DNA from 3 places in the Pantoea vagans genome. Region 2 is predicted to be linked to each of the others. Evidence: predicted binding sites of a transcription regulator. Region 2 holds the regulator's gene; each other region holds the start of a gene.
The links. The regulator PurR, encoded in region 2, represses purine synthesis genes. The targets are predictions, from matches to a motif close to CANGCAAACGTTTGCNTG.

Region 1: a site for PurR is predicted at 7,604-7,621, ahead of tusA (sulfurtransferase TusA). Genes of this name have one in related genera too.
Region 3: a site for PurR is predicted at 1,590-1,607, ahead of serA (phosphoglycerate dehydrogenase). Genes of this name have one in related genera too.

Annotation. Positions count from the first base shown of each region.
Region 1 covers NZ_CP011427.1:3,773,436-3,783,552, forward strand. Annotated here, with positions in the region: gene ftsX (permease-like cell division protein FtsX) at 1-403, opposite strand, end outside; gene ftsE (cell division ATP-binding protein FtsE) at 393-1,061, opposite strand; gene ftsY (signal recognition particle-docking protein FtsY) at 1,067-2,662, opposite strand; gene rsmD (16S rRNA (guanine(966)-N(2))-methyltransferase) at 2,893-3,492, shown strand; gene LK04_RS17525 (DUF1145 family protein) at 3,482-3,751, shown strand; gene LK04_RS17530 (DUF2500 domain-containing protein) at 3,779-4,135, opposite strand; gene LK04_RS17535 (lysoplasmalogenase) at 4,298-4,927, shown strand; gene LK04_RS17540 (zinc/cadmium/mercury/lead-transporting ATPase) at 5,023-7,299, shown strand; gene tusA (sulfurtransferase TusA) at 7,296-7,544, opposite strand; gene LK04_RS17550 (7-cyano-7-deazaguanine/7-aminomethyl-7-deazaguanine transporter) at 7,735-8,400, shown strand; gene LK04_RS17555 (DcrB family lipoprotein) at 8,526-9,083, shown strand; gene glgP (glycogen phosphorylase) at 9,172-10,117, opposite strand, start outside.
Region 2 covers NZ_CP011427.1:2,210,416-2,220,532, forward strand. Annotated here, with positions in the region: gene LK04_RS10260 (alkene reductase) at 1-7, shown strand, start outside; gene gloA (lactoylglutathione lyase) at 117-524, shown strand; gene rnt (ribonuclease T) at 633-1,301, shown strand; gene LK04_RS10275 (Grx4 family monothiol glutaredoxin) at 1,344-1,679, opposite strand; gene LK04_RS10280 (C40 family peptidase) at 2,045-2,833, shown strand; gene LK04_RS20550 (YnhF family membrane protein) at 2,900-2,989, opposite strand; gene purR (HTH-type transcriptional repressor PurR) at 3,264-4,289, shown strand; gene punR (DNA-binding transcriptional activator PunR) at 4,286-5,197, opposite strand; gene punC (purine nucleoside transporter PunC) at 5,306-6,508, shown strand; gene cfa (cyclopropane fatty acyl phospholipid synthase) at 6,818-7,966, shown strand; gene LK04_RS10305 (riboflavin synthase) at 8,016-8,660, opposite strand; gene LK04_RS10310 (MATE family efflux transporter) at 8,859-10,117, shown strand, end outside.
Region 3 covers NZ_CP011427.1:638,834-648,950, forward strand. Annotated here, with positions in the region: gene LK04_RS02920 (LysR family transcriptional regulator ArgP) at 1-567, opposite strand, end outside; gene rpiA (ribose-5-phosphate isomerase RpiA) at 748-1,407, shown strand; gene serA (phosphoglycerate dehydrogenase) at 1,687-2,925, shown strand; gene LK04_RS02935 (5-formyltetrahydrofolate cyclo-ligase) at 2,969-3,568, opposite strand; RNA gene ssrS (6S RNA) at 3,640-3,823, opposite strand; gene zapA (cell division protein ZapA) at 3,863-4,192, opposite strand; gene LK04_RS02950 (YecA family protein) at 4,362-4,943, shown strand; gene pepP (Xaa-Pro aminopeptidase) at 4,991-6,313, shown strand; gene ubiH (2-octaprenyl-6-methoxyphenyl hydroxylase) at 6,310-7,488, shown strand; gene ubiI (FAD-dependent 2-octaprenylphenol hydroxylase) at 7,509-8,711, shown strand; gene gcvT (glycine cleavage system aminomethyltransferase GcvT) at 9,218-10,117, shown strand, end outside.

The DNA.
Region 1 (10,117 bases), 1.6 Mb from region 2:
CAAAGCCGGACCAGTTACGGAACTCATTCAGCGCTTCTTCACGCGTCAGATAATTGACATTATCCACGCCATCTAACTTTTTCAGTTCAGCGGTGACATTCTCGGCGGCGCTATCGTCCAGCGCTTTGTCGAGATACACGGTAAGCTGCGGCGCGGGATACCATTGCGTGGCCGCCTGGCTGACGTTTTTCCACACCATGTAGCAGACGCTCGGCAGCGTTAGCGAGATGGCGATCACCATCACCGTCAGCAGCGTGGCCAGCGGCTGGCGATACATATCCGATAACGTACCGCGCCACGCATAACGCCACTGCTCCTGCCAGCCACCTTTTAACGCCTTGCTTTTCGAAGGTTGCTTCGTCGCTTTTGGCGCTGCTGGGCGCTTATTGCGTTTATTGACCATCGTGGCCTCCGTGCAGACGTCCCTGATTCAGCGTCATCAGGCGGTAATTCCGCCGTGCAATCAGCCCGGTGTCATGCGTTGCCATCAGCACCGTGACACCTACGCGGTTAAACTCTTCAAACAGTCGCAGAATGTCTTCTGACAGCGCATTGTCGAGGTTACCGGTCGGTTCATCCGCCAGCAAAACCGCCGGCTTATTCACCACCGCACGCGCAATGCCAACACGTTGCTGTTCACCGCCTGAGAGCTGGATCGGATAACTTTTCGCTTTGTCGAGCAGGCCAACTTTATCCAGCGCCGCCGACACGCGACGACGAATGTCCTCACCGCTGGCACCGGAGATAATCAGCGGGATAGCCACGTTGTCATAGACCGAACGATCCATCAGCAAGTGGTGATCCTGGAAAATCATACCGATCTGACGTCGCAGGAAAGGCACTTCACTGTGACGCAGACGCGAAATATCGTGGCCGCTAAACCAGATCTGCCCGGCGCTCGGGCGCTCAATGCCACAAATCAGCTTCAGTAAGGTACTTTTCCCCGCGCCGGAATGGCCGGTCAGGAACGCCATTTCACCGGGACGCAGATGAAAATCCACCCCCTGCAGCGCCTGACGTCCTCCCAGGTAAGCCTTACTGACCTCTTCAAAGCGAATCATCCCAATCATTCCTCTCGGGCAAACAGTGCCTCAATAAAGTCCTCGGCCTTGAACGGCCGTAAATCCTCGATGCCTTCCCCGACACCGATATAGCGAATCGGAATACCGAACTGATCGGCAACCGAGAAGATCACGCCACCTTTCGCGGTGCCGTCAAGCTTGGTCAGGGTAATGCCGGTTAAGCCCACCGCTTCATGGAACAGTTTGGCCTGGCTTACCGCATTTTGCCCGGTGCTGGCGTCGAGGGTCAGCATCACTTCGTGTGGCGCATCCTCATCCAACTTCTTCATCACGCGGGTGATTTTCTTCAGTTCTTCCATCAGGTGCGCTTTGTTCTGCAAGCGACCTGCGGTATCGGCGATCAGCACATCCACCTGACGTGATTTAGCGGCCTGAATGGCATCAAAAATCACCGAGGCGGAGTCCGCGCCCGTGTGCTGTGCCACTACCGGAATGTTGTTACGCTGACCCCACACCTGCAACTGCTCAACAGCAGCTGCACGGAAGGTATCACCTGCCGCCAGCATCACTGATTTGCCTTGCGCCTGGTACTGACGCGCCAGCTTACCAATGGTGGTGGTTTTACCTACGCCATTAACGCCGACCATCAGGATAACAAACGGCGTTTTGCCACTGACATCCAGCGGCTCGTCAACTTTTTCCAGAATGCCGGCCATTTCGGCTTTCAGCAGGCCGTACAAGGCTTCTGCATCGCGCAGCTGCTTACGATTCGCCTGCTGCGTCAAATTGGCGATGATGCGGCGCGTCGTTTCCACACCGACATCAGCGATCAACAGCTGTTCTTCCAGCTCTTCAAACAGGTCGTCATCGATTTTTTTGCCACGGAACAGACCGATAAACCCAGAGCCCAGGTTTTCACGGGTTTTCACCAGACTGCGTTTCAGGCGGGCAAAGAAGCCTTCTTTGGTTGGGCGCTCTTGCTCCTGCGTGACAATCGGCGCCGCGGCCAGCGGCAGATCGCTGACGGTATCCTGCGCTTCGGCTTCCGCATCTTCGGCATAGGTTTCCGCTAATGCCAGTGCTTCCAGCTCCTCGTCGCTTAACGCGTCGTCTTCTGGCTCAACCGTTGCTTCGATAACGGGCTGTTGCGGCTCAATCACCGGCTCAACCGGCGCTTCGATAACAGGCTGTTGCGGTTCAATCACCGGCTCAACCGGCGCTTCGATAACATGCTGTTGCGGTTCAATCACCGGCTCAACGGGTGCTTCGATAACAGGCTGTTGCGGTTCAATCACAGGCTCAACGGGTGCTTCAACAATCAGCGTTTCGGCCTGCGGTTCTTCTTCGACAGGCACAACGTCGGGTTGCACTTCCGCTTCAGGCAGCACCGCTTCTTCAATCGCGACAACCGGCTCGGCAACAGGCTCTTCCACTGGCGCCTGCTGCGCTTCGGCAACCTGCTCAGTGACGGCAACCGTCTCCTCGGCCTGCGCTTCGGCGCTTGCTAATGCGCTCTCTTCAGCGATGGGCTCATGCGCGACATCGGTCGATTGCTGCTGCTCTTCCGCAGGCTGTTGCGTCTCTTCTTCTTTGCCAAAGCCTAGCCAGGAAAAAAAGCCGCGTTTTTTCTCTTTTGCCATTGTGTAACCACACTCCTCGATGGCTTATTCCCGGTTGCACGCTGTTCCCAGGGGATAAAAAATTCAATTATTGACGCACGAGCCGCGTAAAAATCAGGCAATTACGCGCGCCATATCAACTCAGTAGTCTAACACTTTCCAGCCAGCGCACCACAGCACCCTTTTTTACGTTTCTTCTCCTTGCTGCGCCCGTTAAACTACGCAACAAATTATGACGAGTTGTGAGCGAAATGAGTAAATCACCCCGCAGCAGTGGCGCTGCTGGCCAAATCCGCATCATCGGCGGGCAGTGGCGCGGTCGCAAATTACCGGTGCCTGACAGCGCTGGCTTACGCCCGACCACCGATCGCGTACGCGAAACCCTGTTCAACTGGCTGGCCCCCGATATTCAGGAAGCACGCTGCCTCGACTGCTTCGCCGGTAGCGGCGCGCTCGGACTGGAAGCGCTGTCACGCTATGCCGCCTCTGCCACGCTGCTTGAAATGGAACGAGCGGTGGCGCAACAGCTGTCGCAGAACCTGCAAACACTGCGTGCAACTCAAGGTACTGTGGTGCAGACCAACACTTTGCAGTGGCTAAATCAGCCGGGCGAGCCGTTTGATGTGGTGTTTGTGGACCCGCCGTTCCGTAAAGGACTATTGCTGGAAACATTGACGCTGCTTGAAAAAAACGGCTGGCTGGCAGAGAACGCGCTAATTTACGTAGAGAGTGAAGTCGAGCATGGCACGCCGGTGGCACCCGCCAACTGGGATTTATACCGCGAGAAGATTGCCGGACAGGTCGCCTATCGCCTTTATCAACGCCAACAGGAGACGCACGATGTGGCTTAATCTGGGACGTTTACTGATGATTTGCGTCTGGGCTTTTTTACTGTTGAATCTGGTGCACCCTTTCCCGACGCCGCTGCGTTACTTTGTCCATGTTGCCTTGTTCTTCATGGTGATTATGCATGGCTTGCAGCTGGTATTACTGCGCGCGACCCAGCCTAAAGAAGCACCGAAGCTCAGTGGCGCAACGCAGGCGAAGATTTTCTTTTTCGGCGTGTTTGAACTGCTGGCGTGGCAGAAGAAGCATTATCCAAAGATGTAGAGAAATCGGCCGCCATCGCGGCCGATTTTATTGCGCGGGGGTAAAGCTGACAAAGCGACTGCCCTTCATCTTCAACTCCCCCTTCGCACCCTTATCGATTTGATGATAATCGTTGGCGCTGACCACCACTTTGATGTCACTTGCACCATTCAGCGGATGAAACAGGGCTTCATACTTCATGTCTTCAGCCACAATCTCTTCACGCTGGCGTGAACGGCGATTGGGCGACGGATACTCACGTTTGGTTTTGACTTCCACGCTGAGAGAACGAACCGGGGAAGCGTCATTGACCGCAGTTTCACGGCGTTGCTTGATAAACTGACGGGTCGCCAAAACGGCAATAATCGCCAGAACGATAAAAAAGAGTAGCGGTGGTTTGCTCATGTTTTCTCTCGTGCTTTGCGTTGATAATAGAACAAATAAAGACGACAAAGCATACAACCAGAGTTGACCGATTGTCACATTCGCCGCCGGTAACTTACACTGGGATCGCGATTTTGGGAAAATTCAATACTCTGAGCTGCGTGTTCAGAAAAGGGAGAAAACATGCTTTGGTCTTTTCTTGCCGTACTTTTTTCCGGTTGGCTCTACGTTGATGCTTCGTACCGTGGCCCGCAATGGCAGCGCTGGCTGTTCAAACCCGTCACCTTACTGCTGTTGGTGGCTTGGGCCTGGCAGGCACCAACGCTCAACACCACCGACTATTTGATCCTCGCTGGGCTGGTTGCCACATTGGTTGGCGATGCGCTGACGTTATTGCCACGTCAGCAAATGCTCTATGCGCTGGGCGCATTCTTCCTGTCACACCTGCTGTATACCATCAGCTTTGCCGCCCACATGACCATGAGCTTCTTCTGGCCGATCCCGGTGACCCTGCTGGTGATAGGTGCCGTGGTGATGGGCATCATCTGGTCAAAACTCGAAGATTTGCGTTGGCCGATCTGTACGCTGATTGGCATGACGCTGGTGATGAACTGGATGGCAGCGGAAAACTACTTCTTCCGCCCGACTGACTTCAGCTTTTCGCTGCTAGTGGGTGCAGGACTATTGCTGTTGGCCAATATTGTCTGGTTTATCAGTCATTATCGCCGCCGTTTCAGTGCTGATAGCGCCATTGTGGCCGCCTGCTACTTTGCCGGTCACTTTATGATTGTGCGCTCACTGTGGCTCTACTGAAGAAATAATGACCTTTAACGCTTGACTCTGGAGTGGACTCCAAAGTGTAGCATTCAGGTTGCGGGCAGTGGCCCGCACCTGATACCGGAGGTCACATGCACGCACATACTCATTCTTGCCGCTGTGGGAAATCCCATAGCAAGCCTCAACCGCTGTGCGCCATTCGCAGCGCATCGCCCACCACGCTGAAAATCTCTGCCGCCCTGCCCGCCACACCGGAAAATGGTTGCGGCTGCTGCGACAACGACAGCGCCAGCCCTGGCGGTGAAAGCGACGCCGAAAGCGACAGGCCCGGCTCCTCTTCCCATCAGTTCCGCTGGCAAATCGCCGGCATGGATTGCCCCAGCTGTGCGCGCAAAATTGAAAGCGCGGTACAACAGATCCCGCAGGTCAGCGCAGCCCGCGTTATTTTCGCCAGTGAAAAACTGGTCGTGGGTGCCGACCAGGATATTCGCTCAGCCGTAGAGCAAGCCGTGAAAAATGTCGGCTTTACGCTCACTTCAAACGATCCGCAAGCGCAGACCGCTGCACCTAACCGCTGGCGCGAAAATGCTGCCCTCGTCGTGCTGGCGCTGCTGATGCTGGCCAGTTGGCTGCTCAGCCAGATTTCACCGCTATGGGGCGATCGCCTGTTCGTGGTGACCACGCTGATTGGCCTGGCACCGATTGCCCGCAGCGCCTGGAAACTGCTGCGCGGTGGCTCGCCCTTTAGCATCGAAACCCTGATGACCCTCGCTGCCGCCGGTGCACTGTTGATCGGCGCCCACGCTGAAGCGGCCATGGTGCTGATGCTGTTCCAACTGGGTGAACGTCTGGAATCTTATGCCGCCACCCGTGCGCGTCGGGGCGTAACCGCCTTGATGGCCCTGCGCCCTGCTACCGCCACCCGTGTGAATGGCGCGCAGCGTGAGCAGGTGGCGCTGGAAGACTTACACCCCGGCGACAAGATTGAAGTCGCCGCTGGTGGGCGTTTACCGGCCGATGCTGAGCTACTGAACCTCAGCGCCAGCTTTGACGAAAGCGCGCTAACTGGTGAATCTGTGCCAGTTGTGCGCCAGCCTGGTGAAACGGTGATGGCTGGTGCCACCAGCGTAGATCGTCTGGTGACCCTGAAAGTCATCTCCCAGCCGGGCCAAAGTGCCATTGACCGCATTCTGCAACTGATTGAAGAGGCCGAAACCCATCGCGCCCCGGTTGAACGCTTTATCGATCGCTTCAGCCGCATTTATACCCCCGCCATTATGCTGCTGGCACTCATGGTGATGCTTTTGCCGCCATTGGTGGCGGGTGCTGCATGGCTGCCGTGGATTTATAAAGGTTTGACGTTGCTACTGATTGGCTGCCCCTGTGCCCTGGTGATTTCAACACCGGCGGCGATCACCTCTGGTTTAGCCGCCGCGGCACGACAGGGTGCGCTGATTAAGGGCGGTGCGGCACTGGAGCGACTGAGCCGCATCCAGACCATGGCCTTCGATAAAACCGGCACCTTAACTGCAGGCAAACCCCAGGTCACACAGATAGATGTCTTCGGCACACAGCAAGAGAACGCGCTGCTCAGCCTGGCGGCTGCCGTTGAACAAGGCTCCAGCCATCCTTTGGCGCTGGCGATTGTGCGTGAAGCCGTACGTCGCCAACTGGCGTTACCGCAAGCACAACATCAACAAGCATTGGCCGGAAGCGGTATCCGCGCCCGGGTTGATGGAGTGAGTTATCAGCTTCTGGCCCCGCGCGATGTCAATGTTCTCACTGACGATCAGCAACAACTGATTGCGCAACGAGAAGCGCAAGGCCAGACGGTGGTGGTGCTGTTGCAAGAACAGACAGTGCTCGGCGCATTGGCCTTGCAGGATCAACTGCGAGAAGAGGCGATGACGGCAGTGTCGCAGTTGAAAGCGTTAGGTATCAAAAGCCTGATGCTGACCGGCGATAACCCGCGAGCCGCGGCGGCGATTGCGGCTGAACTCAGCATCGATTATCGCGCTGGGCTGCTGCCCGCCGATAAAGTCGAGGCGGTACGCAAGTTAGGTGAAGCGCAGTCATTGGCGATGGTCGGCGATGGCATTAACGACGCACCCGCGATGAAAGCGGCAACGTTGGGCATCGCGATGGGCAGCGGCACCGATGTGGCACTGGAAGCCGCCGATGCCGCCTTAACACAAAACCGTCTGACGTTGTTACCGCGCACGGTATTACTGGCACGCCGCACGCGCGCCATTATTCGTCAGAACATTGCGATTGCGCTCGGCTTGAAGGGGATTTTCCTGATCACCACACTGCTCGGCTTCACCGGTTTGTGGTTAGCGGTGCTGGCAGACTCCGGCGCCACGGCGTTAGTCACGGCTAACGCACTGCGGCTGCTGCGTCAGCGTTAAGCCTGGCCTTTCTGAATCAGATACTGGTACGGCAGCGTTTCCGTTTGCTGTGCCAGCAACTGGTGTTCCATAAAGCGGCAAAATCCCGGTATATCGCGTGTGGTAGCGGGATCGTCAGCGATGATCAGCAGGGTTTCACCCGCCTGCATGGTGCGTACGGTTTTGCGCACCATCATCACCGGCTCAGGGCAGCGTAACCCCAAAGCATCAAGCGTGTGGTCCGGCGCAGAAAAGGGATCGCTCATGATTCTCTGTCTTTGTTCGTGGTGGGCGCTCATTCTAGCGCGCTCAATCTCCAGCGCAAGGCGATAACGATTGCGTTAAAATTAACCATTGCTTAAATTGCGCAACGCGCTAAGATGCCGCCGTTTTCATTTTATGGCTGTACAGCTCGGCTCTATGGGTTCCCTCACCCCTACATTAAAAAGGCTCACAATGATTGATATTTCTGCACGTCAGCGCATGCATGCGCTGTTTTGGCTATCGCTATTCCATCTGCTGGTGATCACCTCCAGTAACTACCTGGTACAGCTGCCGGTCTCGATTTTCGGCTTCCACACCACCTGGGGCGCGTTTAGCTTTCCGTTTATTTTCCTCGCTACCGACCTCACCGTGCGCATTTTTGGCGCGCCTTTAGCCCGTCGCATTATTCTGGCGGTGATGATCCCGGCACTGTTTATCTCCTATGTGGTCTCCTGTGTGTTTTATCAGGGAGAATGGCAGGGTTGGGCTTCACTGGAACAGGTGAACCTGTTTGTCGCCCGTATCGCCAGCGCCAGCTTTATGGCTTATGCGCTGGGTCAGATTCTGGATGTCCACGTTTTTAACCGTTTGCGTCGTTTACCCCAGTGGTGGATCGCCCCGGCAGCCGCCATGTTCCTCGGTAATATCAGCGATACGCTGGCCTTCTTCTTCATCGCTTTTTATAAGAGTCCAGACCCGTTTATGGCAGCCCACTGGGTGGAGATTGCCATGGTGGATTACAGCTTCAAAGTGCTGATCTGCATGATTTTCTTCCTGCCCGCGTACGGTGTACTGCTTAACAGCATGTTGAAACGCCTGGCTGAACGTTCTGCACAGCGCCAGATGAATTTCGGCTAATTGCACATAGACGAAACGCCGCAGCGCGCTAAGATTTCCTGACAGTACGGCGGTTGCTTTTAACCGCCGATTCCGTTTTTATAGCGGATGGAAAGCACCAGACTGGAATCAATAAAGGGAAAAGAATGCGTAATTTAGTGAAATATGCGGGTATTGGTCTGTTGGTGTTGGGTCTCGCGGCCTGTGACCAGAAGAAAGATGATGCGGCAGCAGGCAGTAACGGTGCCAGCGCCAGTCAGTCCGCTCAGACCGTCAACCTGATGGACGGCAAGCTAAGCTTCAATCTGCCTGCGGGCATGTCTGATAAGAGCGGCAAACTCGGCTCGGAATCCACTAATATGCACGTTTACGCCGATGAAACCGGCCAGCGCGCGATTATCGTGATTGCCGGCGATCCCACCAACGAAGCGCTGGATGCACTCTCTCAGCGCCTGGAGCAGCAGCAACGCAATCGCGACCCGCAGCTGCAAGTGGTGTCTAACAAAGCCATTACGCTGAAAGACCAGCCAGCTCAGCAGTTGGATACGGTGATTTCTGCCAACAATCAGACCTCATGGTCTTCCGTGATTCTGGCAAAAGTGGATGGCAAACTGCTGACCCTGCAGATCACCCTGCCAGCAGACAATCAGCAGCAGGCGCAGAGCGATGCTGATGCCATTGTGAAAAGCATCACATTGAAATAGAGCACGCATCAACCGTAGCGGCGCGATTTATCGCGCGTATTCTTACAAAGGGACGCGCAATGAATTGCGCCGCTACAGAATGTGCTCCTTACAACCTCACCGGCGAAATATGCCAAATCTCATCAGCGTATTCCTGAATCGTTCTGTCCGCTGAGAAGTACCCCATATTAGCGATGTTCAACGCCGCACACCGCTGCCACTCATCTGGCTGACGATAAAGCTTGTCCACCTTATCCTGAGTATCCACATAGCTGCGGTAATCGGCCAACAATTGATAGTGGTCACCGAAGTTCACCAGCGCATCAAACAGATTGCGATAGCGCCCTAAATCCCCAGGACTGAACACGCCGCTGGCGATTTGTGTCAGTGCCTGATGCAGTTCGGCATCTTCCTCGTAGTACTTACGCGGGTTGTAGCCATCCTGACGCAGTTTCTCAACCTGCGGCGTGGTGTTGCCAAAGATAAAGATATTCTCCGCACCCACGTGCTCGCGCATCTCGACGTTAGCACCATCCAGCGTACCAATGGTTAATGCGCCATTGAGCGCGAACTTCATATTACTGGTGCCGGAAGCTTCCGTACCTGCCGTGGAGATCTGTTCAGAGAGATCCGCCGCCGGAATAATGATCTGCGCCAGGCTCACGCTGTAATTGGGAATAAACACCACTTTCAGCTTGTTCTTTACCTGAGGATCGTTGTTGATCACATTGGCGACATCGTTGATCAGATGAATGATGTGCTTCGCTACGTAATAGGCGGAAGCCGCTTTGCCGGCAAAGATATTGACGCGTGGCACCCAGTCTGCGGTGGGATCGGCCTTGATACGGTTGTAACGAGTGATAACGTGCAACACGTTAAGCAGTTGACGTTTGTATTCGTGAATACGTTTGATCTGCACGTCAAACAAAGCGTGCGGATCCAGCACAATATCCATGTTCTTCGCTACCCAATCCGCTAACCGCTTTTTGTTGGCGAACTTGGCATCACTAATCTGCTCAATAAATGCCGGGTAATCAACGTGCGGGGTCAGTTCG
Region 2 (10,117 bases):
CCTGTAAGAATCAAGCTGCCGCACCGGATGTGCGGCAGTGCTGTTTCTTCAGGGCGTTAACTGGCTATACTTGATAGTCTTTGTCATTCCCTGATGACTTTTAAAAAGAGGATGTTATGCGTTTACTTCACACCATGTTACGTGTTGGCGATCTGCAACGCTCAATCGATTTCTACACCCGCGTGCTGGGCATGCGCGTGCTGCGCCAGAGCGAAAACACCGAATACAAATACACCCTGGCATTTGTTGGCTACACCGAAGAGAGTGAAGGCGCGGTGATTGAGCTGACGTACAACTGGGGCGTGGATAAATACGATCTGGGCAATGCCTATGGTCATATTGCACTGGGCGTAGATAACGTGGCGGAAACCTGCGAGCGCATTCGCAGCGTGGGCGGTAACGTCACCCGTGAAGCGGGCCCGGTCAAAGGTGGCACCACCATTATTGCGTTTGTTGAAGATCCCGATGGCTACAAAATCGAGCTGATCGAAAACAAACATGCCGGTCACGGCCTCGGTCACTAGTCCCGTTTGTCAGCCTGCTAATTTGCGGGCTGACCTCCCTCTCCTGCTGCACCCCGCTGTATTTTTTGCCATAATGCGCGCTGCCCCATTTCCAGCTATGAGATCCTGATGTCTGATTCGAACGCCTTAAACGCTCTCCATCAACGTTTCCGTGGTTTTTATCCTGTGGTAATTGATGTCGAAACCGCGGGTTTTAACGCACAAACCGATGCGCTGCTAGAGATTGCAGCCACCACGCTCAAGATGGATGAAGATGGCTGGTTACACCGTGATGAAACCCTGCATTTTCACGTGGAGCCGTTCGAAGGCGCGATTCTCAATCCGGCAGCACTGGCCTTTACCGGCATTGACCCGACCAATCCATTACGCGGTGCGGTGAGTGAATATGAAGCGCTGCATGCGATATTTAAAATGGTGCGTAAAGGCACCAAAGATCACGGCTGTAATCGTGCCATTATTGTGGCGCACAACGCCACTTTCGATCTCAACTTCGTGATGGCCGCTGCCGAGCGCGCCAGCCTGAAGCGCAATCCCTTCCATCCGTTTGCCACTTTTGATACGGCAGCGTTGAGTGGTTTAGTGTTGGGTCAGACCGTTCTGGCTAAAGCCTGTAAGGCTGCGGGGATGGATTTCGATAGCACACAGGCCCACTCCGCACTGTACGACACCGAGCAAACAGCAACGCTGTTTTGTGAACTGGTGAATCGTTGGAAACGTTTGGGCGGCTGGCCGCTGGCGTTTAATGATGAGCAGCCAGAAGACGACGCATCGGCCTGATCAGCAGCCAAAGAAAAGGCCGACATTTGTCGGCCTTTTCACTTATTCCGCTTCTTTATACTTCTCAGCGGTTTCTTTCAGCAGCGGCTGGAGTTCGCCACGCTGGAACATCTCGACGATGATGTCGCAACCGCCGACCAGCTCACCATCCACCCACAGCTGCGGGAAGGTTGGCCAGTTAGCGATTTTTGGCAATTCGGCACGGATATCCGGGTTCTGCAGAATATCGACGTAGGCGAAGCGCTCACCACAGGCCGAGAGTGCCTGCACAGCTTGCGCAGAGAAACCGCAGCTAGGCAGTTTCGGGGAACCTTTCATGTACAGCAGGATTGGGTTTTCTGCGATCTGGCGCTGAATTTTTTCAACAGTACTCATTATTGCCTTCCTTAAAGCATCACTTCGTGTTTGTTTATTGTAGCGACTTCAGGCCTGCACTGAAAACGGGATTTTGCGTTCGCGACCTGCGAATCGCCATGTTTGTTAAGTCCCGCCAACTTCAATAACAATTTCATATCATTAAAAGGCATGAACAAATTAATAATTAGCAATAGTTTCGCTGCGTTAACCAGCTGAAATTGCTCATTAAGGCGACAGAATAAGCCGTGTAACAGATTAATAGAAAAAGGCCTTACCTTTTGGAAAAAAAGTGGATTAGAATCACTTCGGCGCTGATCGTTGATCAGATTTCTCTTACGTAGCCGCGGCCTGTTTTTTTATCAGACTGCTTAACCTGTAACCGGACTATGCGTTTACTGATTACGCTTATCATACTGGCTTTCGCCCAACTGTTCGTTAATGTGGCCTCTGCTTCACCGCATGCGCCTGTTAACGCCAGTTTGCATAATGCTGAGAAAAAAAGCGCGCGCGAAGATGAGCGCCGCAAGCGACGTCCGGTGAAAACCACGGCTAAAAAGTCTCGCCTGTCTACTACGGTGCAAAAACTCAAGCTGAAGAAGCAAAGCAAGACAGAAACCGCGCTGCACAAAACCACCCGTAAGAAATCCCTGCTGAAATCGCCAGCAAAGAAATATGGCCATCAACGCTTAGCCAAAAAAACGCGTGAAGTCGATGATGAAGCGCTGGAGCTGACCGGCATTCGCATGAGCAAATCACACCGCCAGCGTTATCAAAAGGCGCGTGAAACAGCGATGACCAAATTGATGGGCCAGTTGGGCAAACCTTATCAGTGGGGTGGCACCTCGCCGAATACAGGTTTCGACTGCAGTGGTCTGGTGTGGTACGCCTACAAAGATTTAGTCAAATACAAATTCCCGCGCACTGCGAATGAGATGTATCACTTGCATGATGCCGCGCCGATTAAGCGTCAGATGCTCGAAAAAGGCGATTTAGTCTTCTTCCGTATTAATAATCGTGGCACTGCCGATCACGTAGGTGTCTACCTTGGTAACGGTAAATTTATTCAGTCACCGCGGACCGGTAAAGACATTCAGATTAGTGCGTTGGGTGAGGATTACTGGGAGAAGCATTATGTTGGTGCACGCCGCATGATGACGCCGAAAACCATTCGTTAGTCGTTGCGCAACGTATAAAAAAAGCCGGATGCTTTCACAGCACCGGCTTTTTTTATACGCTTTTGTTTAATGCAGGATGGCCGTAAAGCTGAACGCAATAATCATTAACAGTGCGCCAACCGTGGTCATCAGGGCCAGCTTCAGATCTGTACTCATCACTACTCCTTAGTCACACTTTTATTAGGGTTAAAACAATTTTCGCACAGCGTCAGGCAAAAATCTCGTGTTATCCGCGCCAGCTTGCTAGAATCGCCGCCTTTCGTTGCGCAACCCATTTTGCGCATGCTGTATTTACAGCCTGCTGAAGCGATTTTTCCTGCCTGAACAGGCAGCGTTGACCCAAATTTTCGGGTGCAAAACCCTTCGCAGACGCAAACGTTTAACAATATACTTATCAGTACGTTGCGATAAGCCGGGGAGTACCTTTTTCATGGCCACAATTAAAGATGTAGCAAAACGCGCGGGTGTCTCCACCACCACGGTTTCGCATGTCATCAACAAAACGCGTTTTGTCGCAGAAGAGACGCGTAACGCCGTTTGGGAAGCAATTAAAGAATTGCACTATTCCCCCAGCGCCGTTGCGCGCAGTTTGAAGGTCAATCACACCAAGACATTGGGATTGCTGGCGACTTCAAGTGAAGCTCCCTACTTTGCTGAGATCATTGAAGCGGTTGAGAATCACTGCTTCGAGCGCGGCTACACATTAATCCTTGGCAATGCGCACAACGACCTGCAAAAGCAGCGTGCTTATCTCTCGATGATGGCGCAGAAGCGCGTCGATGGTCTGTTGGTCATGTGCTCCGAATACCCAGATGACCTGCTGCAAATGCTGGAGGAGAATCGCAATATCCCGATGGTGGTGATGGACTGGGGTGCTTCGCGCGGTGACTTTACCGATACCGTGCAGGACAATGCTTTCCATGGCGGTTATTTGGCTGGGCGCTATTTGATCGAACGTGGTCACCGCGATATTGGCGCGATCCCGGGACAACTTGAACGCAACACGGGCGGTGGACGCCACGCTGGCTTCTTGCAGGCAATGAATGAAGCCGGGGTCACGGTGCGGCCAGAGTGGATTGTGCAGGGTGATTTTGAACCCGATTCAGGCTATCAGGCGATGCAACAAATCTTGAATCAGAAACAGCGTCCAACTGCCGTATTCTGTGGTGGCGATATCATGGCAATGGGTGCGATTTGCGCAGCCGATGAGATGGGCTTGCGCGTCCCGCAAGATATTTCCGTGATCGGGTACGATAACGTGCGCAACGCGCGCTTTTTCACACCAGCGCTCACCACCGTGCACCAACCGAAGGCTGAGTTGGGTGAGAAAGCGCTCGAAATGTTGCTGGATCGCATCACCAGCAAGCGTGAAGAGCCACAAACGATTGAGGTTCAACCGACCTTGATTGAGCGCCGCTCCGTTGCCGATGGCCCATTCCGCGACTATCGCCGCTAACCTCGCGTTTCGCTGAGCCATTCGTGGTTCAGCGTCTCTGCATCACCCAGATAAGCCAGAAGCCAATCCAACGCGGGTGATGCTCGCTGCTCTGACCAACTGACACAGCAAGGGCTGTCAGGAAACGGCTGCGGCAGTGGCAATTCCACCAGCGTGCCTTGATCCAACAGTGGCCGCGCTAAATGCCCTGGCACCATGCCGACACACAATCCCGCCTGCAAACAATCCATTCCGGTTTCCCACTCCGGCACCACCAAACGCCGCTGATTGTCCAGGGTCCAGGTCATACGTCTGGGTAATGCGCGAGACGTATCTTCCAGCACCAGCGATGGCCAGGCACGCAATATTTCATCATTTAATTCTGTATTGTTGACCAACGGATGATCGGGACTGACAACGCAACGCCAGTTTAAGGCCCCCATATCCTGAAAGGCGAAACGCCCGCCAACCGGAACCGCCTGCGTTGCGCCAATAGCGACATCAACACGCCCGTCGGCCAGCGCATCCCAGACACCGTTGAACACTTCGTAGCTGATAATCAGCTCCATATCCGGGAAATGACGGTAAAAATCTTTCACCAGTTGTCGGGTGCGCTGGGGTTTGACGATGCAGTCCACCGCGATGCTCAACTGTCCGCGCCAGCCGTTCGCCAACTGTTGGCACTGCCTGCGCGTTGCAAGCATTTTTTTGATAACAGATCGCCCTTCACGGACAAAGTGCTCTCCAGCTGGTGTTAAGACGACTTCACGATGCTGGCGTTCAAACAACGGAACCGCTAACCAGGTTTCCAGCTGCCTGACGGTATAGCTGACGGCAGAAGGCACACGATGCAACTCTTGCGCTGCCGCGCTGAAACTGCCGCTGCGCGCCACCGCATCTACTACTTCCAGTGCATACTCAGACCACATGTATTTGCCTTCAAAATTTTTAACAGCAGGTTGCAAATATTAGCGTTTCACAAACCGCAACGCACTCTTTTACACTCCCCGGCGTTCAATCTGCCAATGAGAATCACTATGTTGTCTTCAAAAGGATTTCTGCCCTACCTTGCCTTGCTGAGTATGCTCGGCTTTCTCGCCACGGATATGTATCTGCCCGCTTTTGGTGACATGCAACGCGATTTTGCCACGGCTCCGGGTACGATCAGCGCCAGCCTTAGCCTGTTTCTCGGTGGATTTGCCTGTGCGCAGGTGTTTTGGGGCCCCTTGTCGGATCGCTTTGGTCGTAAACCGATTCTGTTGGCAGGATTGACGCTTTTCGCCTTGGGCTGCCTTGGCATGTTGTGGGTAACAGACGTCAACCTGATGCTGGCATTGCGTTTCGTACAGGCTGTGGGCGTCTGTGCGGCGGCCGTGAGCTGGCAGGCACTGGTGGTGGATCGCTACCCGAAAGCACAAGCCAACAAAGTGTTTGCCACCATCATGCCTCTGGTCGCGCTTTCGCCAGCTTTAGCCCCATTGCTGGGTGCCTGGCTAATGGGACACTTCCATTGGCGCAGTATTTTTATCGCGCTCACAGCGATCACCGTTTTGCTGCTCATTGGCACCCTGCAACTGACTGCCCGCAAAAAGGGTCAGGCTGCAAAGGTTGCGCAACCTGGCTGGCTCACGCTGCTGAAGACCCGCGTATACAGTGGCAACGTGCTGATTTACTCAGCCTGTTCTGCCAGTTTTTTCGCGTGGCTAACCGGTTCACCTTTTATTCTCGCCTCAGCAGGGTTAACACCCGCAGACATTGGCTTGAGCTATATCCCACAGACCATTGCTTTTCTGATTGGTGGCTTCGGCTGCCGCGCGCTGCTCAATCGTTATCAGGGTGCGCAGCTTCTTCCATGGCTGCTGGTGGTTTATAGCCTGAGCATCCTCAGTCTGTTTGTGGTCGCCATGCTGCCTGCGCCATCATTGGTGGCATTATTGTTGCCTTTCTGCGGCATGGCACTGGCGAATGGCGCGATTTACCCGATAGTGGTTGCCAGTGCTTTGGCCCCCTTCCCTCAGGCCACAGGTAAAGCGGCGGGTTTACAGAACCTGTTTCAACTCGGCCTGTGCTTTATTGCCAGCCTGCTGGTATCCGCCGGATTAGCACAAGCGCTGCACAATACGACCCTGGTGATGGTGGCGACGGTCGTGCTGGCATGGGCTGGCTTTATCTGGCAGCGTTCGCCTTGCGCACAAAGTGATGTTGCTCACAACTCTCGTCCCTGCGAAGATAATCACTAACGAAATAACTTTCGTTAGCATACTAACGATAACTCGTTGAATATTGCCCCACGTGAGCATATACTCGGTGGGTCAGCATTTCCGTAACAAATCAATAACATAATTGTATTAATTTTAAGCGACTCTGTCGCTGGGATGGCGTCTGCACGATCTTCCTCTCCTGATTTGTGCCAGACATTTCTATTCAGATTCATACCTCTGTAAAACGTCGGCTATGTGGCGCACGGATTTTCCGTGAGTTCTCTCACAGGCCTGGGGAAATTGACTATTATTTCCTCAGGTTCAAATCGGAAAGGTGATGGAGAAGCTATGAGTTCATCGTGTATAGAAGAAGTGAGCCTTGAAGAAAACCACTGGTTTCGTATCGTCAGCGAATTACTGGAACGCGCTGATGTTACCATCAATGGCACACGCCCCTGGGATATTCAGGTTAAGCACCCTGATTTTTTCAAACGTGTTTTGCAAGAAGGATCGTTGGGTTTAGGTGAGAGTTATATGGACGGCTGGTGGGATTGCGAACAGCTGGATGTATTTTTCCATCGCGTACTGAAACAACATCTGGACAAACAACTGCCTCACCATTTCAAGGATACGTTGCGCATTGCTGCCGCGCGATTGACCAATTTACAGTCGAAAAAACGCGCATGGATTGTTGGTAAAGAACATTACGATCTGGGCAATGACCTTTTTTCGCTGATGCTCGATCCTTTCATGCAATATTCCTGCGGTTACTGGAAAGATGCGGAGACGCTTGAACAGGCGCAATACGCCAAATTAGATATGATTTGCCGCAAATTGCAGCTCGAACCGGGTATGACACTACTGGATATCGGTTGCGGATGGGGTGGACTGGCGGAGTTTGCCGCGCGTCACTATGGCGTGAAAGTTCATGGCGTCACCATTTCCGCTGAGCAGCAGAAACTGGCCCAGCAGCGCTGTGAAGGCCTGGATGTCACCATTCTGTTGCAAGACTACCGCGATTTGAATCTGCAATTTGACCGTATTGTTTCTGTTGGGATGTTCGAGCACGTGGGGCCGAAAAACTATGCCACTTATTTTGACGTCGCTGATCGCAACCTCAAACCAGACGGCATATTTTTACTGCATACCATTGGTGCCATCACCACGGATATGAATGTCGATCCGTGGATTGATAAATACATTTTCCCGAATGGCTGCCTGCCTTCTGTGCGTCAAATTGCTGATGCCAGCGAGAAACATTTTATTATGGAAGACTGGCACAACTTTGGCGCTGACTATGACACCACGTTAATGGCCTGGTATGAACGTTTCCAGGCGGCCTGGCCGCAGCTGTCAGAGAAGTACGGCGACCGTTTCAAACGCATGTTCAGCTACTATCTCAACGCCTGCGCGGGTGCTTTCCGTGCGCGTGATATTCAGCTGTGGCAGGTGGTATTCAGTCGCGGGAAGGATGGCGGTTTGCGTGTAGCACGTTGATTGTGCGTGAAGCAAAAAACAAAGGCGCCGCGGGCGCCTTTTTTCTCTCTTATTCCGCGTCGTCGAGGTGAGCTAACGCTGCTGCTTCACGTTGCGCCAATACGCGCTCAACGGTTTCGACAATCGCCTGCGTGTGCGGGTCGATCTCAATGTTGACCTTATGCCCCAGCTTTTTGGCTCCCAACGTGGTGCGTTCCAGCGTTTCCGGAATCAGGTGCACGCAGAATTTGCTTTTCGTCACATCCCCAACCGTAAGGCTGATGCCGTCGATGCCCACAAAGCCTTTATGCAGGATATATTTCATTTGCGACGCATCCTGCAATTTAAACCACACTTCACGGTTGTTTTCTGACTGGATAATTTTGCAAATTTCAGCCGTGGTCATAATATGGCCGGACATTAAGTGACCGCCAATTTCATCGCTGAACTTCGCCGCACGCTCAATATTCACGACATCGCCAACCTGTAATTCACCCAGGTTAGTAATGCGCAATGTCTCTTTGATCAAATCGAAACTGACGCGATCGCCCTCAATCGCCGTCACGGTCAGGCAGCAACCGTTATGCGCAACCGATGCGCCCAGTGCCAGACCGGGCAACAACTCTTCCGGCAAACGCACAATATGGGTACGAAACAACTCTTTTTCTTCAACGGCGATAATTTCGGCCGTGCCCTGCACAATCCCAGTAAACATAATCTCAGCCTTGGTGAAGTTTGCCGTAGTTTATCACAGCTTGGCCTGCGGCGTTTAATTTGCCGGAGTTCAAACTTTACACAAATAACTTAACAAAATGCGATCAAAGTTTGGTGGAACAGAGTGCTCCCGTTACACTATGCCGCGCATTCTCTGGGGATTTCACCCCACTCTCTTGATAATTTAAGCAGGTGTTACGTGCAGAAGTATTTAACAGAAGCGCGTCAATTGCTGGCCCTCGCGATCCCGGTCATCCTTGCTCAGGTGGCTCAGACAGCGATGGGTTTTGTGGATACCATTATGGCCGGTGCGGTAAGCGCCACGGATATGGCCGCCGTTGCTGTCGGCACCTCTATCTGGCTTCCCGCCATTCTGTTTGGTCATGGTCTTCTACTGGCTTTGACGCCAACCGTTGCGCAACTCAACGGTTCAGGGCGACGTGAACGCATCGCAGAACAGGTACGCCAGGGGTATTGGTTAGCCCTGGCCGTGGCGTTGCTGATCATGATTGTGCTGTGGAACGCGGGTTATCTCATCCATGCGATGCATGATATCGATCCGCAACTGGCAGCTAAAGCAGAGGGGTATCTGCACGCCTTATTGTGGGGCGCGCCTGGCTATCTCTTCTTCCAGGTCGCTCGCAACCAATGTGAAGGTTTGTCAAAAACCAAACCGGCGATGTTACTCGGTTTTCTGGGCCTGATGGTGAACATCCCGCTGAACTATGTCTTCATTTATGGCCATTTTGGCATGCCCGCGCTCGGCGGTGTCGGTTGCGGCGTAGCAACAGCCTCGGTGTATTGGGTGATGTTCATTGTGATGCGCTTCTGGGTGAAACGCATGGCCAGCATGCGCGATATTCGCATGAACACACGTTGGTCCGCGCCTTCAAAAGCCGTGCTATCGCGTCTGTTCACGTTAGGTTTACCTGTGGCGTTGGCGCTGTTCTTCGAAGTGACCCTGTTCGCCGTTGTGGCGTTGCTGGTTTCGCCGTTAGGCATTGTTAAAGTTGCGGGGCACCAAATAGCGCTGAACTTCAGTTCGCTGATGTTTGTGTTGCCACTATCACTCGGCGTGGCAACCACCATCCGTGTCGGTTACCGTTTGGGGCAAGGCTCCGCAGATCAAGCACGTGTGGCGGCGTGGACCGGACAAGGTGTGGGGATCAGCATGGCCGCGATCACGGCGATCTTCACCGTGACATTCAGAGCAGATATTGCGGCGCTTTACACCGCGAATCCTGAAGTGATTACGCTCGCAGCCCAGTTAATGCTGCTGGCCGCGATATACCAGTTCTCCGACTCTATTCAGGTGATCGGTAGCGGGATTCTGCGTGGCTATAAAGATACGCGGTCGATCTTCTTCATTACCTTTATTGCCTATTGGGTGCTGGGATTACCCGTCGGCTACATTCTGGCGTTGACGGACTGGGTCGTACCTAAACTGGGTCCGGCTGG
Region 3 (10,117 bases), 1.6 Mb from region 2:
GGCTTTCAGCAAAGCAGAACGCGTCACACCATTGGGGAAGTAACGTGCGGCGAAGTCGGGCGAAGCACAGAACAGATAATCCAGCGCACCTAACTGATCCACCAGGCAGCTTGGCAGCGGCTGTGGCTGGATACTCACTGCACCCACCACTTCACCGCGACGCAGACGTTCCTGAGTGCGGGTTTCGTCTTCTACCTGCAAGTTCAGGCGCACTGGCGAATCAGCCAGCACATCTTTCAGCGCGGGCAGCAGCCAGGTGGCCAGACTGTCGGCGTTGACCGCTAGTGACAGCAACAATGGCGTGCCGCCGCTGTTGTCATCACCCAGCCACTCCTCTTCCAGCAGCTCAACCTGATGCAATAACGCCAGCAGTTTCTGCCCTTGTTCTGTCGGACGCGGCGGCACGGTGCGCACCAGCAGCGGCTGACCAAATAAATTCTCTAACTGTTTAATGCGCTGAGACACCGCGGACTGCGTGATGCAGAGTTTTTGGGCGGCGCGCTCAAAGCCGCGCTCGCGAATCACAGCATCCAGCGCCTGAAGCGTTCGATAATCCGGGCGTTTCATTTTTTTCTCTCTCGTTCAGGATGGAAAGTACTATGCCACAAAACGGTAATATTGTGCTGCGGTGGTTTTTTGCGGGCTGGCTTCCAAAGGATTAAATCGATGCATCAACAGCCGCGCAATTTTACGACGCCTTGTTTTATACTACGCGCACTTCGATGTCGCACAGGTTTTAAACATATCATGACCCAGGATGAACTGAAAAAAGCAGTAGGTTGGGCAGCGTTGCAGTACGTTGAGCCAGGCACAATTGTGGGCGTTGGCACCGGTTCTACTGCGGCGCATTTCATTGATGCGCTCGGCACCATGAAGGATCAAATTGAAGGCGCGGTTTCCAGCTCGGAAGCCTCGACCGAAAAACTCAAAGCGTTAGGCATCCATATCTTTGACCTCAATGAGGTGGATGAGCTGTCGGTTTATGTCGATGGTGCTGATGAAATCAATCCACAGATGCAGATGATCAAAGGCGGCGGTGCCGCGCTGACCCGCGAGAAAATCGTGGCGGCGGTGGCGAAGAAATTCGTCTGCATCGCAGATGCCTCCAAAGAAGTCGATGTGCTGGGTCATTTCCCGTTACCGGTGGAAGTGATCCCGATGGCGCGTTCGTTTGTGGCACGTGAACTGGTGAAGCTGGGTGGCTTGCCAGAGTATCGCCAAAACGTGGTCACTGATAACGGCAACATTATTCTCGACGTGCATAATCTGCGTATTCTTGACCCGATTGCATTGGAAAAAACCATCAATGCGCTGCCTGGCGTGGTGACGGTTGGCCTGTTTGCCGCGCGTGGGGCCGATGTTGCGCTGATCGGCACCGCAGATGGCGTGAAAACCATCACTAATTGATCTGTCCGGCGCGCAGCCCGCGCCGGTTATTTCCATTCGCAAAACATCTTTTCTCGCCAGGGTGAAATTTGGTGACTTATGTCACAAAAGATTCATCAATCGCGGGTTCGTACTTCACGGAACACGCATGTCACGATTTTGTACGGCATTGTGCTGCCTGAGCGTGGGCGCATGCTGGTGGTGAGGCAATCGTTTGTATTGCTGCGCACGAAATTTTTGATATTTTGGCAGAAGGCTAGCTTATGGTAGTCCTCATTGAATTCAGAATAGGGTCGGGAAATGGCAAAGGTATCACTGGAAAAAGACAAGATTAAGTTCCTGCTGGTGGAAGGCGTTCACCAGAGTGCACTGGATAATCTGCGCGCTGCAGGTTACACCAACATCGAATTCCATAAAGGGGCACTGGATGCGGAGTCGCTGAAGTCCTCGATTCGCGATGCGCACTTCATTGGTATCCGTTCCCGTACCCAACTGACCGAAGAGATTTTTGCGGCAGCTGAAAAGCTGGTGGCTGTAGGTTGCTTCTGTATCGGAACCAACCAGGTTGACCTGGGTGCAGCAGCGAAACGCGGTGTGCCGGTATTCAACGCGCCATTCTCTAACACCCGTTCAGTGGCTGAGCTGGTGATTGGTGAAATGTTGCTGATGCTGCGCGGCATTCCTGAAGCCAACGCCAAAGCGCACCGTGGTATCTGGAATAAAGTGGCCAACGGCTCCTATGAAGCGCGTGGTAAGAAGCTGGGTATCATTGGCTACGGTCATATCGGTATGCAGTTGGGCGTGCTGGCAGAAAGCCTGGGCATGCACGTCTTCTTCTACGATATCGAGACTAAACTGCCACTGGGTAACGCGACTCAGGTGCGTCATCTGTCTGACCTGCTGAATATGAGCGATGTGGTCAGCCTGCATGTGCCAGAAAACCACACCACGCAAAATATGATCGGTGCTGATGAGCTGGCGCTGATGAAGCCGGGTTCACTGCTGATCAACGCCGCACGCGGCACCGTGATTGATATCCCGGCGCTGTGTAATGCGCTGGCGAACAAACATCTGGCAGGCGCGGCGATCGACGTGTTCCCGGTTGAACCAGCGACCAACAGCGATCCGTTCAACTCGCCGCTGTGTGAGTTCGACAACGTGATCCTGACGCCACACATTGGTGGTTCTACTCAGGAAGCGCAGGAAAATATCGGTCTGGAAGTTTCTGGCAAGCTGGCGAAGTACTCTGACAACGGTTCTACGCTGTCTGCGGTTAACTTCCCGGAAGTATCACTGCCGATGCATGCCGCCAGCGCCAGCCGCTTACTGCACATCCACGAAAACCGTCCAGGTGTGTTGACTGCGATTAACCAGATCTTTGCTGAGCAGGGCATCAACATTGCCGCCCAGTATCTGCAAACATCCCCGCTGATGGGCTATGTGGTTATCGACATTGATGCGGAAGAAGATGTGGCGGATAAAGCGCTGCAACTGATGAAAGCCATTCCGGGCACCATTCGCGCTCGTCTGCTGTACTGATTTGCTGCTATCGGGCGCGTCTTGGCGCGCCCCTCTCAAACCGCTACGCGTTATCCCACTGCCACAATTTTGACGGTGTCAAAATGGCGGGCAACGGCACATCCCACGCAGCTATCGGCAATGCCTCCACGCGCTGGCAATCGTGGGCAATACCCATCGGTAAAAAACCATGCTGCTGCCAGTTTTGCAGCGTGCGATCGTAAAATCCGCCCCCCATCCCCAGACGCTGTCCCTGATGGTCAAATGCCACTAACGGCACCAGCATCACATCTAACTGGTCAAGTGTGGCCATCTGGGTGATATCCAGAGGTGGCTCGGGAATGCGTAATTTGTTGGGATTGAGCGGCGTATCTGGGGTATAGCGCAGAAACAACAGATTGCCCGGCGCAAAGGGGTGCAGTACTGGCAGGTAAACCTGTTTTTTTTGCTGCCAGAGTTTGGCAATCAGTGGGCGAGTGCTGATTTCGCCATCTACAGACAAGAACAGTGCGATGCGCTGTGCGTTGGCAATGGGTGCGAAATTAATAGCGTGCTCAGCCAGCAGATCGGCGGCGTGTTCCTGTTGCTCAGACGTGAGATTGCGGCGCAGATGGCGCACATGCTGACGGATGTCCTGACGGTCGAGAAGGGAGGGTGCTGACATGATAACCCCGGCAGAGTCGGCTGTTGCCAGCCACTATATCATACCGGGAATTAACAGGTTGGAACTAAGAGAGGATCTCCGAGATGCCGCCGCAGGCTGTAACCCTTGAACCCATGGTTCAAGGTGAACATGCCGTCACAATTATTAGGCTTCTCGGACGGACCGAGCATGCGCACAAATTGTGGATCGTCACATTCTGTTGGTATTAAATATCGGCTCAGGGGACGGGCCCGCTTGCAAACATCTCAGAGAAAATTGACTTCACCGTCACTCTACCACGAGTACCATGAAGTGTTATTCGAATTTAGGGCCCTGGCGATCAGTTATGCGACCTTGCTCAACTAATGCTTGTTCAATCGTCTGCTGCAGCATGCGGATACGTTGTTCCATGTTTGCTGCATAGTCGCGCGTTTTGCCTTTTTCCTGTGCCAATTCATGGCAGATGTTTAAGGCGGCGATGAACACCAGCTGCTCTGTATTGGTGACTCTAGTGCGAACTTTTAAATCTTGCAACCGTTGATTGAGATCCTCTGCTGCCAGATTCAGCGCTTCTTGCTGTTCAGGCGGACAATTCACTCTCAATGAACGACCAAAAATCTGAATATCTACCGGTTGTGCAGACATGCCACCATCCTAACTGATTACTTCGTTCGCTCTCCCTTACCGTTCAATGGGTTGGGAGGTGCGCAACTATATATACCCGAGTTATAAGTTACAACCCCTTTTCTGGAAACTCAGAGGCACCTGGTGGTAGCATAACACGAACTTATTCTGCCAACGACGACCAAAGCTTATGTCATTACAGAACGCAACTCCTGGTTACAACGCGCTTGCCGCGGCACTCTCACAGCAAGGTGTCGGTATGACACCTGCCGAAATGCACGGATTACTCTCTGGCATTTTGTGCGGTGGTAATCAGGACACCAGCTGGAAAACCCTGGTCCATGACCTCACCAACGAAGGCATGGCGTTTTCGCAAAGCCTGTCTCAGCCTCTGCAGGCGCTGCATGAGAGCCTGGCAAGTACGCTGGAAGACGAAGGATTTATGTTCCAGTTGATGCTGCCGGAAGATGACGACATCACTGTGTTTGACCGTGCCGATGCACTTGCGGGCTGGGTGAATCACTTCCTGCTGGGATTAGGGGTGACGCAGCCTAAGCTGGAAAAAGTGACCGGCGAGACCGGTGAAGCCATTGACGATTTGCGCACTATCGCGCAACTCGGTTATGACGAAGACGAAGATCAGGAAGAGCTGGAGCAGTCACTGGAAGAGGTGATTGAGTATGTGCGCGTGGCAGCGTTGTTGTGCCATGACACCTTCGCGCGCGCGCAAACGCCAACCGCACCTGAAGTTAAAAAGCCTACGTTACACTAAGCGCGTCATTGCGGGCGGAGGTGCCCGTTTCAACAGGGAGTGCAAACATGATTACACTGGAAACTTTCCAGCAACGTCGTCAGGCGCTGATTGCCCGTATGGCGCCTGGCAGTGCCGCTTTGATTTTTGCTGCACCTGAAGTGACGCGCAGCAACGATACCGAATATAACTTCCGCCAAAACAGCGACTTCTGGTATTTCACGGGCTTCAATGAGCCGCAGGCGCTTTTGGTGTTGATCAAAAGTGACGACAAGCATAATCACAGCGTGCTGTTTAACCGTGTGCGTGACCTGACGGCAGAGATCTGGTTTGGTCGCCGTCTTGGACAAGACGCCGCCCCCGCCAGGCTGGGTGTCGATCGCGCCTTGCCATGGGATGACATCGGGGAACAGCTGCATCAATTGCTGAATGGTCTGGATGTGGTCTATCACGCCCAGGGTGAGTATGCAGAATCTGATCAGCTGGTGTTCAGCGCGCTGGAAAAACTGCGCCGTGGATTCCGTCAAAATCTGAGCGCACCGGCCACGGTCACCGACTGGCGTCCGTGGGTGCACGACATGCGCCTGTTTAAAAGCGAAGAAGAGATCGAGATTCTGCGCCGCGCTGGCAAGATCAGCGCGTTGGCACATACCCGCGCGATGCAAACCTGCCGCCCCGGTATGTTCGAATATCAGCTGGAAGGCGAAATTCATCATGAATTCAATCGCCACGGCGCGCGCTTCCCGTCTTACAACACCATCGTCGGCTCGGGTGAAAACGGCTGCATCCTGCATTACACCGAGAACGAAAGTGAAATGCAGGATGGTGACCTGGTGCTGATTGATGCCGGCTGTGAGTTTCACGGTTATGCCGGTGATATCACCCGTACCTTCCCGGTGAACGGCAAATTCACCCAGCCACAGCGCGAGATTTATGACATCGTGCTCGCCTCTCTCTACAAAGCACTGTCAATGTTCCGTCCAGGCATTAGCATCCACGACGTTAATGACGAAGTGGTGCATATCATGATCACCGGCCTGGTTGATCTCGGCATTCTTGAAGGCAACATCGATACCTTGTTTGAAGAGCAGGCACATCGTCCCTTCTTCATGCACGGTTTGAGCCACTGGTTGGGGCTGGATGTACATGATGTTGGCCATTACGGCACGCCGAGTCGTGACCGTATTCTGGAGCCGGGCATGGTGCTGACGATTGAACCGGGTCTGTACATTGCGCCCGATGCTAAGGTGCCTGCGCAATATCGCGGCATTGGTATTCGTATCGAAGATGACATCGTGATTACAGCGGACGGCAATGAAAACCTCACCGACAGCGTCGTCAAAGACGCCGATGCGATTGAAGCATTGATGGCGGCGGCACGTCACGCATGAGCATTGTAATTGCAGGTGGCGGCATGACCGGCGCCACCCTCGCATTGGCGATTTCGCACCTTACGCAAGGTCAGCTGCCCGTCACCCTGATCGAACGCAGCCTGCCGGATAGCCGTGCACATCCCGGCTTTGATGGACGCGCGATTGCGCTGGCAGCGGGCACCTGCCAGCAGTTGGCGGATATTGATCTGTGGCGTTCACTCGCCGATTGCGCTACGCCCATCACCGATATTCACGTTTCCGATCGCGGTCACACCGGCTTCGTCCAGTTGCAGGCGGATGACTATCAGCTCCCGGCACTCGGCCATGTAGTGGAGTTATACGATGTGGGACAGCGCCTGTTTCAGCGTCTGAAAAGTGCGCCGGGCGTGACGGTGCGTTGCCCCGATTATGTCACCGCAGTATCGCGCAGTGCAGAGTCGGTGCAAGTGACGCTCAACAGCGGCGAACAGCTGGAAGCTGCGTTACTGGTGGCGGCAGACGGTTCTCGTTCGCCGCTGGCAGCCTCTTGCGGCATCACCTGGCAGCGCGACGATTACCAGCAGCTGGCGGTGATTGCCAATGTCACCACGCAATTGCCGCATCAGGGGCGTGCGTTTGAGCGCTTTACGCAGCACGGCCCACTGGCGTTGCTGCCGATGTCTGGCAATCGTATGTCGCTAGTGTGGTGCCATCCGGTTGAGGCGGAAGCAGACATTAAACAGTGGGATGATGCTACTTTTCTGCGCACGCTCCAGCAGGCATTTGGCTGGCGGCTGGGGCGTTTTACCCACACCGGGCAGCGCGAAGTCTATCCGTTGGCACTACAAACCGCCGAACGTCAGGTGGCACACCGTCTGGCGCTGGTGGGCAATGCGGCACAGACGCTGCATCCTATCGCGGGCCAGGGCTTTAATCTGGGGCTGCGTGATGTGATGTCTCTGGCGGAAACGCTGGCAAGTGCGCATCGTCGTCAGCAGGACGTTGGGAGTTATGGTGTGCTGCACCATTTTGCCGCGCGTCGCCAACCGGATCGGGCCGCGACCATTGGTGTCACCGATGGCCTGGTGCGGCTGTTTGCCAACCGTTATGCGCCCTTAGTGGCGGGAAGAAATCTTGGGCTGGTGGCAATGGACCATCTGCCATGGCTGCGAAACCCACTTGCCGCGCGCACGCTCGGCTGGGTCAAGCGTTAAGCATGAATTAAGGGGCAGCAATGCAAACATTTGATGTGGCCATCGCCGGTGGCGGCATGGTAGGTCTGGCCGTCGCCTGCGGATTGCAGGGCAGTGGCTTGCGCGTTGCCGTGCTGGAAAAAGCACCTGAGCCACAATTTGATCCCGCGAGCGCCGCGTCGATCCGTGTGTCTGCCATCAACGCGGCCAGCGAACGTCTGCTGCAAAAACTGGACGTCTGGTCCAGCATCCTCGCGTTGCGTGCCAGTGCTTATCACGGCATGGAAGTGTGGGACCAAGATAGCTTTGGTTCGATCAGTTTTGATGATGAGCAGCAGGGGCTGTCGCACCTTGGACACATCATTGAAAATGAGGTGATTCACAGCGCGCTATGGCAGCGCGCCAGCCAGTGCAGTGATGTGACCTTATTTGCTCCAGCGCAGTTGCAGCAGGTGGCATTTGGCGATAACGAAGCCTTTGTCACACTGCAGGACGGCAGCATGATGAGTGCGCGCTTACTGATTGCCGCAGATGGCGCCAATTCCTGGCTGCGAGATAAAGCAGATATTCCAGTCACCTTCTGGGATTACGATCACCATGCGCTGGTGGCGAATATTCGCACCGACATGCCGCACGATGCGATTGCGCGACAGGTGTTCCACGGTGACGGCATTCTGGCGTTTCTGCCGATGCAAGACCCGCACCTGTGCTCCATCGTCTGGTCTCTCTCGCCACAGGAAGCGGCGCGGGTACAGTCCATGCCGGAAGCCTTGTTCAATCAGCAACTCTCCGTTGCCTTTGATATGCGCCTCGGGCTGTGCCACGTTGAAAGTGAGCGCAAAACCTTCCCGCTGATGGCACGTTACGCGCGTAATTTTGCCGCACATCGTCTGGCCTTGGTTGGCGATGCTGCGCACACCATCCATCCACTGGCGGGGCAGGGGGTGAACCTCGGCTTTATGGATGCCGCTGAACTGATTGGTGAAATTCGCCGTTTGCAGCAGGAAGGTAAAGATATCGGTCAGCATCTGTATCTGCGTCGCTATGAGCGCAGCCGTAAACACAGCGCCGCCATGATGCTGGCAGGGATGCAGGGATTCCGCGAGTTATTTGCCGGCACCCATCCAGCAAAAAAACTGCTGCGTGATGTCGGATTGAAACTGGCCGATACGCTGCCGGGCGTAAAACCGATGATGCTGAAACAGGCAATGGGGCTGAACGATATGCCCAGTTGGATCCGCTAACGTCCCCCTTTCTGTCCGGGCGGCCTTCGGGCCGCCCTCTGAGCCACGACCTACACTCATTTCATCCCTGTAAGTGGGCCCTTAAGCCGCTCGCTGGCGCCCGCCCGAACTCCTGATAAAAACGTCTTCGCACCACGCTGGTGCGCACCTGCACCCAAATTGCGCCTCGTTTGATTTATTCTAATTTCACCCATTAATTCGCATTAGTTTATCTCATGCTAATGCTTGCGGGTTACCGAACCATTTCCGCGCCTTAGGACATGAGTTCCATTATCTGGCTGGTTTAATGTATCAGTAACGTATTTTGTGCGCGGTTAATCACAAAATTGCAGTGAATTATGCTGATTGATATTCGGTGTATCACGGAATGATGGTAGTGTTTCGCCCTCGTTTTCCTTATGGTTAATCGCCGCATTCGGTGGTAACTTCAGCACAAAGAGAACGTTTGCGTCAGCCTGAAAAGGCGACGCAGGCGCGTCACGCTCACTTGTTTTCACAGGATGGTTATGACTCAGCAAACGCCTCTATTCGAACAGCATCAGGCATGCGGTGCTCGCATGGTGGACTTTCATGGCTGGATGATGCCACTGCATTACGGCTCACAAATGGATGAGCACCATGTGGTGCGTAACGATGCCGGCATGTTTGATGTTTCCCACATGACCATCGTCGATCTGCGCGGTGCGCGTACGCGCGAATTCTTGCGCTATCTGCTGGCGAATGATGTCGCCAAACTGACCCAGCCGGGTAAAGCCCTGTATACCGGCATGCTGAATGCTTCTGCTGGCGTCATTGATGATTTGATTGTTTACTTTATGACCGAAGACTTTTTCCGTCTGGTGGTGAACTCCGCCACGCGTGAGAAAGATTTGGCATGGATTAAGCAGCATGCACAGCCGTTTGGCGTTGAACTCACTGAGCGTGATGATCTGTCGCTGATTGCCGTGCAGGGCCCTAATGCACAGCAGAAAGCCCAAACGTTATTCAGCGATGCACAGCGTCAAGCCGTTGCCGGAATGAAACCTTTCTTCGGGGTACAGGCGGAAAACCTGTTTATCGCCACCACCGGTTATACCGGGGAAGCGGGTTACGAAATCGCTATGCCTAACAGCGAAGCGGCTGATTTCTGGCAGAAACTACTGGCCGCTGGGGTAAAACCTGCGGGTCTGGGCGCGCGCGACACGCTGCGTCTGGAAGCCGGTATGAACCTGTATGGCCAGGAGATGGACGAAGGCGTTTCACCGCTGGCTGCCAACATGGGCTGGACGGTCAGTTGGGAACCCAGCGATCGTCATTTTATCGGCCGTGAAGCCCTTGAATCCCAACGTGCTAAAGGCACTGAAAAGCTGGTTGGATTGATCATGACCGAAAAAGGGGTGCTGCGTAACGGCTTGCCGGTACGCTTC